DNA from 2 places in the Aliivibrio thorii genome. Region 2 is predicted to be linked to the other one. Evidence: predicted binding sites of a transcription regulator. Region 2 holds the regulator's gene; the other holds the start of a gene.

Region 1 (6,076 bases), on a different replicon from region 2:
AAAGCCGCAATGACTGGAGATTTTGCGATTGTTGGGTCAGTGATCTTTGGTTTCTTCTATGCACCATTAGTAATTACGGGTATTCACCACACAACGAACGCTGTCGATTTGCAATTAATGCAAGAGTTGGGCGGCACCCCAATTTGGCCTCTAATCGCATTATCAAATATTGCCCAAGCTTCAGCGGTGGTTGGGATTATCATTATCAGTAAGAAAGATGGTGAGCGTGACATTTCAGTCCCAGCTGCTATTTCAGCTTATCTTGGTGTTACAGAGCCTGCAATGTACGGAATTAATTTGAAATATAAATTTCCAATGTTGAGTGCAATGATAGGTTCAGCAATGGCAGCAGCTATCTGTGGTAGTGCCGGTGTCATGGCGAATGGTATTGGAGTAGGTGGCTTACCGGGAATTCTTTCTATTCAACCGCAATTCTGGGGAATTTATGGTGTTGCTATGTTAGTCGCAATTTTTGTTCCTGCCATTTCAACATTGATTATGTATAAGCGTGCAGAAACTCAAGAGCAGTTAGCCGTTTCTGCAGCCTAGGTTAAGTAATTCTTATCATTACAGTACACACCTTCACATGGATAATATAAGTAAAGGTGTTCTCTTTTTAAGTAGTTTAGAGATATAAAATGACAAATTTAGAGTGGTGGCGTACAGCAACTATCTATCAAATTTACCCAAAAAGTTTTTGCGACAGCAGTAATAAAGGCACAGGTGATATAAAAGGTATTATTTCTAAATTGAATTACCTGAAAAAATTGGGTGTGGATGCATTATGGTTAACTCCTATCTATCAATCCCCAATGATTGATAATGGCTACGATATTGCTGATTATTATTCAATTAACCCTGATTTTGGCACCATGGCAGATTTTGATGAATTACTTGAAGAAGCAAAGTCTCGTGGCATACGCATTATTATGGATATTGTGGTTAATCATACATCGACAGAACATCACTGGTTCAAGTCTGCTCTTGGTGACAAAGACAGTGAATACCGAGATTATTATATTTGGAAAGATCCAGTTAATGGCAAAGAGCCAACTAATTGGGAATCTAAGTTTGGAGGTAACGCGTGGGCATTAGATGAAGCAACAGAGCAATATTATTTGCACTTATTTGCTAAAGAGCAGGCGGATCTAAATTGGGACAATCCTAAAGTTCGTCAAGAAGTAAAAGAAATAATCAGCTTTTGGGCAGAGAAAGGCGTTGATGGATTCCGTTTAGATGTTATTAACCTTATTTCAAAGCAGCAAGAATTTCTGAATGATGATGTTGGAGATGGGCGCCGTTTTTATACTGATGGCCCTAAAGTTCATCAATATTTACAAGAGATAAGCAAAGCTGTTTTTCAAAAGTATGGTTCTGTGACTGTAGGTGAAATGTCATCAACCACGTTAGAACATTGTCAACAATACTCAGCACGAGATGGCAAAGAACTATCGATGGTATTCAACTTTCATCATCTTAAAGCAGATTATATAAATGGTGAAAAGTGGACCAAAGCTCCGTTTGATTTTATATCTCTGAAGTCGATTTTTAATCACTGGCAAACCGGTTTAAATGGCAAGGGCTGGGGAGCACTGTTTTGGTGTAATCATGATCAACCTAGAGTGGTAAGCCGCTTAGGTAATGATGAAGAGTACCGTGAATTATCCGCTAAAATGCTCGCGTCATCAGTGCATATGATGCAAGGAACGCCTTATATTTATCAAGGTGAAGAGATTGGAATGACCAACCCACATTATACTTCAATCGAGCAATATCGAGACCTTGAAAGTACTAACATGTTCGATATCATGGTGAACCAGAAGAAATCTGTTTCTGAGTCTGAAATGCTTGAAATTTTAGAACAAAAATCTCGTGATAATTCCAGAACACCAATGCAATGGAATAGAAACAATAATGCTGGTTTTACCTTAGGTACTCCGTGGTTATCCGTGGCTAACAATTATCAAGATGTGAATGCAGAAAATGCAGTAAACGATCAAAACTCTGTGTTTTATTTCTATCAGAAAATCATCCAACTTCGTAAAGAGGTAGAGGTAATAACCACGGGGGATTACTATGATTTGATGCCTGAGCATAAGGAGTTATTCTGTTATCAACGAGAGAGTAATACGCATCGTTTAATTGCTGTTCATAACTTTTATGCGAATGAAGCGCCTGTCTCTTTTGATTTAAAAGGGAAGGACGTTAAGTATATTTTAGCGAATTATGGTGATGTAGAATTCACTCAACCTCAAAAAGAAATGATACTGCGCCCATACGAGTGTCGAGTGATATTGATTCAAAAGTAACTCTTATTTTGGTGGGAATTGCACTGTAAATAAAGTGGCTTATTATAAAAATTAAGCCCTGAAATCATAATGATTTTCAGGGCTTTTTGTTTAATTAATAGAGATAAAGATTAAGTGATTAACCTTACTCTTATTCAACCGTAATAATACGCATGCAGTTAGTAGAGCCAACGATATCCATCACGTCACCTTGAGTGATGATAACTTGGTCACCAGCACTTAATAGGCCTTTATCTTTTAATGCATTAATTGCAGCATATGTTGATGGTAAGCCAGAGCCTGCGCTTTCATCAAAGAATACTGGAGTAACACCACGGTAAAGTGCAGCACGATTTAGTGTACTTTCGTTACGTGATAATGCAAAGATTGGTAGGCCAGAGCTAAGGCGTGACATCATTAATGGTGTACGACCAGATTCAGTCAACGTGATCATCGCTGTGATGCCTTCCATGTGATTTGCTGCATACATAGTAGACATTGCAATCGTTTCTTCTGGAGTCGTGAAACGACGATCTAAACGGTGGTTAGACACATTTACTGTAGGTACTTTTTCTGCACCAATACATACACTTGCCATAGACATCACTGTCTCAACAGGGAAGTCACCCGCAGCTGTTTCTGCAGAAAGCATTACCGCATCCGAGCCATCAAGTACGGCGTTAGCAACGTCCATTACTTCAGCACGAGTTGGCATTGGGCTTGTGATCATTGATTCCATCATTTGCGTTGCAGTAATAACAGTACGGTTAAGACTACGAGCACGGCGGATAAGTTGTTTTTGAACACCCACTAACTCAGGATCGCCAATTTCAACACCCAGGTCACCACGAGCAACCATTACAACGTCAGATGCCATGATGATGTCATCCATTGCTTCTTCTGTAGCAACGGTTTCAGCACGCTCAACTTTAGCGACTAATTTTGCTTCAAGACCTGCTTCACGAGCTAAACGACGAGCGTAGTTCATGTCTTCGCCGTTGCGTGGGAAAGAAACTGCTAGGTAATCAACTTTCATCGCAGCAGCTGTGATGATGTCAGCTTTGTCTTTTTCAGTCAGTGCGTCAGCAGAAAGACCGCCGCCTTGTTTGTTGATACCTTTGTTGTTTGATAAAGGACCAGCAACGGTTACTTCAGTGTGAACCTTGTTACCTTCAACAGAAGTTACTTTTAGTTGAACTCGACCATCATCAAGAAGAAGTACGTCACCAGTAACAACATCTTGTGGAAGTTCTTTATAATCTAAACCTACAGAGTCTTGATTACCTTCGCCTTTTGGTAAATCGCTATCTAGTGTGAATTTATCACCAATAGCCAGTTGAATTTTACCGTCTTTGAACGTAGATACGCGAATTTTAGGACCTTGAAGGTCACCAAGAATAGCAACGTGAGTACCTAGTTTAGCCGCAATTTCACGTACTTTCTTAGTGCGCATGATGTGGTCTTCTGGGCTACCGTGTGAAAAGTTCATTCGAACAACGTTTGCACCCGCGGCAATGATTTTTTCAAGGTTATTATCACGATCAGTTGCAGGGCCAAGAGTGGTAACGATTTTTGTTCTACGTAGTCTGTTAGACATATTATCTCCAAAATGGATGTTATTGTGTTTATTCTGTGATCCACTAAACATATATCGAGAATGATGACAATTCCATGATTCAAACAAGGAAATTGTAAAAAAGTATCACGCAATCGCTAAATATTTGTGTGTTTGTATAGAAAGTCGCCAATTTCTTTTGATGCAGGTTTCAATACAAAGTTCGGTAGCTCGTGGTTTTTGGCTGATAGGCTGCAAGGCAATCGTAACATCGTCCAATAATTTTATATTCTCAAGCAGGGTATCTAGTTGCTCAATGTCTTTTGTTGTTCCCACTGGATGTTTAATTTCGTTTGCGCGCATTAAGGCTTGTTCTAATACAGGAAGCTTACCTTTCATATTGATTTTTGGTGACACTGTCACCCACGTGCTAACTGAGGTCAAAATAGGGTAGGTACCACTGGTTTCTATCTGACAACGGTAACCATGTTGTTCTAACTCTTCTGTTAATGGTGTTAAATCATACATGCATGGCTCACCACCCGTTATAACGATATGCTTTGCTGTATAACCTTGTTCATTAAGCATGTTTATGATTTGAGTGCTTGTTAGCTCTGTCCAGCTTGGCGCATCTTCTTTTTTCGCTAAAATTGTTGCTAAATCTGTTTTATCACTTAGCTCAACTTCCCACGTTTGTTTGGTATCACACCAAGAGCAACCAACAGGACAGCCTTGTAAGCGTAAGAAAATAGAAGGAACTCCGGTGAATGTACCCTCACCTTGAATGGTTTCGAATAACTCATTAATTTTAAATGATGGCGCTGACATAATTATTTTACTCAAATAAAAAACTATAAAAAATCGTAGGTGAAATACGTGCAAAAGTCGCATTTTCAGTAAATATTTCATAATCTTCGTGATACTTATCACGTAGGTTAATACTTAGACTTCACAATTTGTTCGCAAAGTAAAAAAATGAAATTAGACACAAATTTATTTACTGGAGATACACATGTACGTGGCCCAACCCGGACACATTGATCACTTAAAACAAGTAAATGCTGGACGGGTTTATAAGCTTATTGACCAACTTGGTCCTATCTCTCGAATAGACCTTTCTAAACAAAGTAATTTAGCTCCGGCTAGTATTACTAAAATTACACGCGAATTGCTTGACGCACACCTTATCAAAGAAATGCAGGTACAAGAAGCAAATAGTCGTGGTCGACCTGCGATTGGTTTAGAAGTTGATAATGAAGGCTGGCAGTTTTTGTCTTTACGGTTAGGACGAGGCTACCTTACTATCGCGTTGCACAGTCTTGGCGGTGAGCAAATTATTGAAGAAAGGCAAACGATTAAAGAAATAGAACAAGATGAGTTACTCGCGAAGTTACTTGCCGAGATTGAACTATTCTTTCAAAAACATTCTCGTATTTTAGGCAGGATAACAAGTATTTCAGTCTCTTTACCGGGGTTAGTTATTTCTTCTGAAGGGCTTGTTATTCAAATGCCACATTACAACGTGAATAATTTGCCTCTTGGTCCTAAAATTTATGAAGCTACAGGTTTGCCTGTCTTTATTGGTAACGACACTCGTAGTTGGGCATTAGCTGAAAAGTTGTTTGGTAACTCTCAAAGTTATGATAATTCAATTCTTGTTTCCATTCATCACGGTGTTGGTGCCGGTATCATAATGAATGGTGAAGTCCTACAAGGTAGAACGGGTAATATTGGTGAGATGGGGCACATCAAAATCAATAAATTAGGCGCTCGTTGTCATTGTGGTAATTCAGGTTGTCTTGAAACCGTAGCCAGTGCTAAAGCGCTTAGAGATCAAGTAACAAACCTGATTAATAATGGGCACCAAACGTCATTGAAAGGCAATGTGATTACGATAGAAAATATTTGTCTAGCTGCTAATGAAGGCGATATTTTAGCAAAACAAGTCATTACTGAGTTAGGGCATAATCTTGGTGAAGCGATTGCCATTATGGTGAACTTGTTTAACCCTGAAATTGTATTGATTGGTGGTGAGATAAACCTTTCTAAAGAACTTCTTTATCCTGTTATAATGGATGCAATACAAAATCAAGTATTGCCTTTGTATGCTAAAGATACAAAGTTAGTTGAAAGCCGTTTTTATACACAAGCGACAATGCCGGGAGCTGCGCTTGTTAAGCAAGCAATGTTTGATGGGTCATTACTGATGAAAGTGATTGAAGGCTAAAATATT
Region 2 (6,076 bases):
TGGTATTAAAACCTTCAGAGCAAACACCATGGACTAGTGAAGTGATCATGAAGTTATGGCAGCAAGCTGGTTTACCTAACGGTGTGATTAATTTAGTGCAAGGTGCTCGTGAAACGGGTGAAGCACTGGCTAGCGCTAAAGGGATTGATGGCTTGTTATTTACTGGTAGTGCGAATACTGGACATATCCTACATCGCCAATTTGCAGGAGATACAGGGAAAATGCTGGCCCTAGAAATGGGCGGCAATAATCCGATGGTTATTTCAAAAGACTTTGGTGATCAAGAAGCGACGGTTTATACCATTATTCAGTCAGCTTTTATCAGTGCTGGTCAGCGTTGTACTTGTGCTCGTCGTCTGTATGTGCCAAAAGGCCAAGCTGGAGATGAGTTAGTTGTGCGTCTTGTTGAAGTCGCAAAAAACATTGTGGTTGATCAACCGTTTGCTGATAATGCGCCATTCATGGGACCGCAAATATCAGTCGCTGCGGCAGAGTTTATTTTAAATGCTCAGAAGAATTTACAAGCTTTAGGTGGTGAATCACTGCTTGAGGCGAAAAGCTTAGGTCACGCCTTTGTTTCTCCGGGCATTATCGATGCCACTAATGTTGCTGAATTGCCGGATGAAGAATACTTTGGCCCATTATTGCAAATAGTACGCTATGAAACGTTAGAAGAAGCGGTAGAGCTTGCTAATGACACTCGTTATGGTTTATCGGCAGGCCTTGTTTCAACGAATGACAATGAGTGGGAATATTTTGTAGAGCATATTCGTGCAGGTATTGTAAATCGTAACCGTCAATTAACTGGAGCAAGTGGTGACGCGCCATTTGGTGGTCCGGGTGCATCAGGCAATATGAAACCAAGTGCTTACTATGCGGCAGATTATTGTGCCTACCCAATGGCCTCAATGGAAGGCGATACCTGTGAAATTCCCGCTCAACTGTCTCCGGGTTTAACTTTATAAGAGGTGATAGGCATGAATAACGTAACGTCTTTATTTTCGTCATTATGGCAAGATTATATTGCTCGTTTATCCCCATCGGCAGGAAGGGTTCATCAGTTATTATCTAATGGCGATGAATTGATTAACGATCACATTGCATTACGTACGTTTAATTTGCCTAAGGTTGGCTTGCAAACGTTAGCCGCCCCATTTTTAGCAATAGGGTATAAAGCGTGTGAGACGTATGATTTTGAGACTAAAAAACTCAAAGCACAGCATTTTGAGCATCCAGATCCTAATGTGCCACTTGTTTTTATTAGTGAGATTTTAGTTGAAGAGCTATCGCTTGAGACTCAGAACATTATTCATGCTTTGGTTGAACAGGTGCCAGCGCATTATTTTGCGACCAGCGATTTTCTTTCAGCGGGCCGTCCTTGGGCGTTAAGTTTTGAGGAATATCAAATCTTAGCAAAAGAGAGTGAGTACGCTTCTTGGTTAGCTGCTCATGGCTATGGCGCAAATCACTTTACGGTTTATGTTAATCAGCTTGAAGCGTTTGCTGAAGTGGTTGATGTGAACCAACACTTACGTGATGCTGGTTTTGCAATGAACGAAGTGGGTGGTGAAGTGAAAGGCTCTCCTGAGGTTTACTTAGAACAGTCATCAACCATGGCCGATAAAGTGAAAGTGAGCTTTACTGAGGGTGAGTTTGACATCCCTGGTGGATTTTATGAGTTTGCTAAGCGTTATTCGCTACCTAATGGCAAGATATATACAGGATTTGTCGCTGCATCTGCTGATAAAATTTTTGAAAGCACAGACAGTTAATTCTAAAATTTAGGCATAAAAAAACGCAGCTCAAGAGCTGCGTTTTTATTTGTTTAAGATAAGCGTTAAATTAACGAGTACCGTAAACTACAATTGTTTTACCGTGTGCTGAGATCAAGTTTTGCTCTTCAAGCATCTTCAAGATGCGGCCAACAGTTTCACGTGAACAACCTACAATTTGACCGATCTCTTGACGAGTGATCTTAATTTGCATGCCATCTGGGTGAGTCATTGCATCTGGTTGTTTAGCTAGATTCAATAGAGTCTGAGCGATACGGCCTGTAACGTCTAGGAATGCTAAATCACCTACTTTTTGGCTAGTGATTTGTAGACGAGTTGCCATTTGAGCAGAAAGACGCATCAGAATATCTGGGTTTACTTGAATAAGCTGACGGAATTTCTTAAATGAAATTTCAGCCACTTCACAAGGGCTTTTAGCACGAACCCATGCTGAACGTTCTTGACCTTCTTCAAACAAGCCAAGTTCACCGATGAAATCACCTTGGTTAAGGTAAGAAAGGATCATTTCCTTTCCTTCTTCATCTTTGATAAGTACAGCAACAGAACCTTTTACGATGTAGTAAAGAGTCTCAGCTTTTTCACCCGCGTGAATCAAAGTACTTTTTGATGGGTACTTATGAATGTGACAATGAGATAAGAACCACTCTAATGTTGGATCTGTCTGAGGTTTACCTAGAACCATACTTTATACTTCCTCTGCGTTTGCCAAGTAGGCGATGTCCATTTTAAAATAACTGAGCCAAATATCAGTTTGGCCTATACAATATGGTTATCGGAACAAGGCTGCATGTTCGTTGAGATAATTGATAAAATCATACCCTGTTTCGCAACCGATTTCTTGACTTTGATCGTATGAATAGTGCGACCAAGGGCACAGTTTCGTGAAATGGATCATGAGTTTTCCTTTTATGTAGTAAAGAGGCTTTTATGAATGCTGAAGTTAAATGGATTGATGGATTTACTTTCTTAGGTCAATCTCAATCAGGTCACTCTGTGGTAATGGATGGAAATGGTGGTGAAAAAGCCCCAAGCCCGATGGAATTAGTGTTAATGGCCGCTGGTGGATGCAGTTCTGTTGATGTTGTTGATGGTCTAAAATCCGCAAATCAAGAAGTACTTGGTTGTGTTGCAAAGCTATCAAGTGAGCGTCGTGAAACTGCGCCGAAGCTGTTTACTCATATTAATATTCACTTTGAAGTGAGTGGCGATAACCTTAATCCTAAGGTGGTTGAGCAAGTCACCGCTGATTCATTACAGAAATATTGTTCGGTGTGTTTAATGCTAGGTGAAGGCATTGAGGTGACGCATTCTTGGGAAATTATTGCTTAAATAATTCTTTGCAAAGAAAAGCCTCATACATTTTGATGTATGAGGCTTTATTTTTAACTCGTAATAATGAACTGATAATTACGAGTATTAGTCGTCCATTATAGAATAAAGCGACTTAGATCTTCATCTGCGACTAGATCACCCAAGCGAGAGGTAACGTAAGCTGCATCAACAGTTAGGCTTTCACCGTCTTTTTCAGATGCATCGTAAGAGATCTCTTCCATTAGACGTTCCATTACAGTATGTAGACGACGTGCGCCAATGTTTTCTGTGCTTTCGTTCACTTGGAATGCTGATTCTGCAATACGAGTAATGCCATCTTCAGTAAACTCAAGATTAACATTTTCTGTCGCTAATAACGCGATGTATTGTTCTGTTAACGAGGCATTTGGTTCTGTCAGGATACGTTTAAAGTCGTTCGCAGTTAATGCTTCAAGTTCAACACGAATAGGCAATCGACCTTGCAATTCAGGGATAAGATCCGATGGCTTAGCCATTTGAAATGCACCTGAAGTGATAAATAACATGTGATCTGTTTTTACCATACCATGCTTCGTACTTACTGTGCTGCCTTCTACTAATGGAAGTAGGTCACGTTGCACGCCTTCACGAGATACATCACCAGATTGAGAGTTGGAATCTTTACAGATTTTATCAATCTCATCAATAAAGACGATACCGTGATTTTCCACATTGAAAATAGCTTGTTCTTTTAGCTCTTCAGGGTTAACTAATTTAGCACCTTCTTCTTCAGCTAGGGCTTTAAGTGCGTCTTTGATTTTCATCTTACGCTTTTTAGTTGTGTCACCACCAGATAGGTTTTGGAACATACCTTGAAGTTGGTTTGTCATCTCTTCCATACCAGGAGGAGCCATGATTTCTACGCCAACTTGAGGTGCAGCAACATCGACTTCGATTTCTTTATCGTCTAGATTACCTTCACGTAATTTTTTACGGAAAGATTGGCGAGTACCAGAGTCATTATCACCTTCTTCATTTTTACCCCATGCATCGCGTGCAGGAGGTAATAGAATGTCTAGAATACGATCTTCAGCTTGTTCTTCGGCTCGGAATTTTACTTTGTCTACCGCTTGTTGATGCGTCATTTTTATTGCAACATCAGTTAAGTCGCGAATGATGCTATCAACTTCTTTACCGACGTAACCCACTTCAGTAAATTTAGTTGCTTCAACTTTGATGAAAGGTGCATTCGCTAGTTTCGCTAAGCGACGTGCAATTTCAGTTTTACCAACCCCTGTTGGTCCGATCATTAAAATATTTTTTGGTGTAACTTCTGCACGCAACTCAGGGTTAAGTTGCATACGACGCCAGCGATTACGTAAGGCAATAGCAACGGAACGCTTTGCTTTATCTTGACCAATAATATGGCTATCTAGTTCGTGTACTATTTCACGAGGAGTCATCTCAGACATGGGTATTCCTTATTATCTGTCGTTAAACGTTCAATTCTTCAACGGTATGATTATGGTTAGTGTAGACGTCAATATCACCAGCAATAGTTAATGCTTTAGTTGCGATTTCACGTGCATCTAATTCTGTGTTCTCTAATAATGCTGTTGCTGCAGAACGAGCGAAATAGCCACCAGAACCAATGGTAAGAAGGTCATTATCGGCATTAATTAAATCACCAGTACCGCTAATGATTAGAGACGTTGTTTTATCAGCAACAATTAACATTGCCTCAAGACGGCGTAAAGCGCGATCACTACGCCATTCTTTAGCGAGTTCAACGGCAGCTTTGGTTAAATTACCTTGGTGCATTTCTAATTTTCGTTCACACAGGTCAAACAGAATGAATGCATCAGCAGTGCTACCAGCAAAGCCAACTAGAACGGAATCATTGTAAAGGCGACGTACTTTCTTTACGTTACCTTTTGCGATCATATCACCTTGAGATGCTTGGCCATCGCCAGCAACCACGACTTTGCCTTCACGGCGTACAGAAACTATTGTAGTCACGAGTAAAACCTCTTATTCGATGATGTAATTTAATGAGACTCTTACATTAATCTTTATGATTATTACTATTGTAATGGGGGGGATGATGTTGCTTTTCAAGATGAGTAGAATAGAAAAAGGAGCACTTGATGTGCTCCTTTTGGTAAATGTGTGATGTTATTACGACTTTTTATACTGAGCTTTACTGATCTTTCCAGATAGCGCATGGCTCTATTTTAGCTCGTTGTAATTTATGGCGATCTTTTTCAGCATCACGCTTAAATTTATACGGACCTAAAACTACTTTAAACCAGCTGCTGCCTTCTGCATGCCTAACCGTTGAAGTTAGCCCTTGGAACGCAATGTTCATTTTACGTTCTTCGGCTTGTGAGCGATTTTTATAAGCGCCACATTGCATGATATAAGGGATTTCAGAAACTTTAAGTTCTTTTTGTTCAACTTCAATTTCTTTATTTGGCAGTTCATCCATATAGCTCCACTGCTCTTCAGGCATTGGAGGTATTTCTTCCGTGTTAGATTTCTTTTTAGCTTTAATTGGAACAACCTCCGTCACCGTTGATTTTGTCTCTGGTGCAGGAGAGTCATTTAGAAAGTAAAGGGCGTAACCAAACACAGCGACTAAGAGAGCGGCAACAGCAACTGCTTTCCATGGTGTTGAACCATTAGATATAGGTTGTTTATCCCCTTTTTTCTTGGCTGGTTTCTTTGTCGCTTTCTTAGGAGAGCGTCCACGTTTTACATAATCTTTATTGGCCACAGTACTTTAACTTTATACAGAATTACAGAGAGAATACGCTATGGTAATCAGTTGTATGAATGCATACCAGCACTTGTGTAAAAAAGTACGCAAAAAGTCACTATTTAGACAGATTCATCGTCTTATAAGAATGACTTTTGTGTGTTGGCTCTTTTTATGTTGGTTTAAAGCCCTATTTTAGCGATTCTTTGGTGGTGCAGTACTTCCTCTAAGTACT

What was found. The regulator CRP, encoded in region 2, controls carbon source genes, mostly activating them, when cyclic AMP is high. The targets are predictions, from matches to a motif close to TGTGANNNNNNTCACA.
Region 1: a site for CRP is predicted at 4,759-4,774, ahead of mlc (sugar metabolism global transcriptional regulator Mlc). Genes of this name have one in related genera too.

Annotation. Positions count from the first base shown of each region.
Region 1 is NZ_CM170655.1:1,296,783-1,302,858, reverse strand. Features, by position in the region: gene treB (PTS trehalose transporter subunit IIBC) at 1-549, shown strand, start outside; gene treC (alpha,alpha-phosphotrehalase) at 639-2,309, shown strand; gene pyk (pyruvate kinase) at 2,440-3,885, opposite strand; gene queE (7-carboxy-7-deazaguanine synthase QueE) at 3,991-4,671, opposite strand; gene mlc (sugar metabolism global transcriptional regulator Mlc) at 4,856-6,070, shown strand.
Region 2 is NZ_CM170654.1:308,230-314,305, forward strand. Features, by position in the region: gene astD (succinylglutamate-semialdehyde dehydrogenase) at 1-965, shown strand, start outside; gene AC2IP4_RS01450 (DUF1338 domain-containing protein) at 978-1,772, shown strand; gene crp (cAMP-activated global transcriptional regulator CRP) at 1,843-2,475, opposite strand; gene AC2IP4_RS01460 (OsmC family protein) at 2,721-3,122, shown strand; gene hslU (ATP-dependent protease ATPase subunit HslU) at 3,221-4,555, opposite strand; gene hslV (ATP-dependent protease subunit HslV) at 4,578-5,102, opposite strand; gene AC2IP4_RS01475 (SPOR domain-containing protein) at 5,284-5,859, opposite strand; gene cytR (DNA-binding transcriptional regulator CytR) at 6,037-6,076, opposite strand, start outside.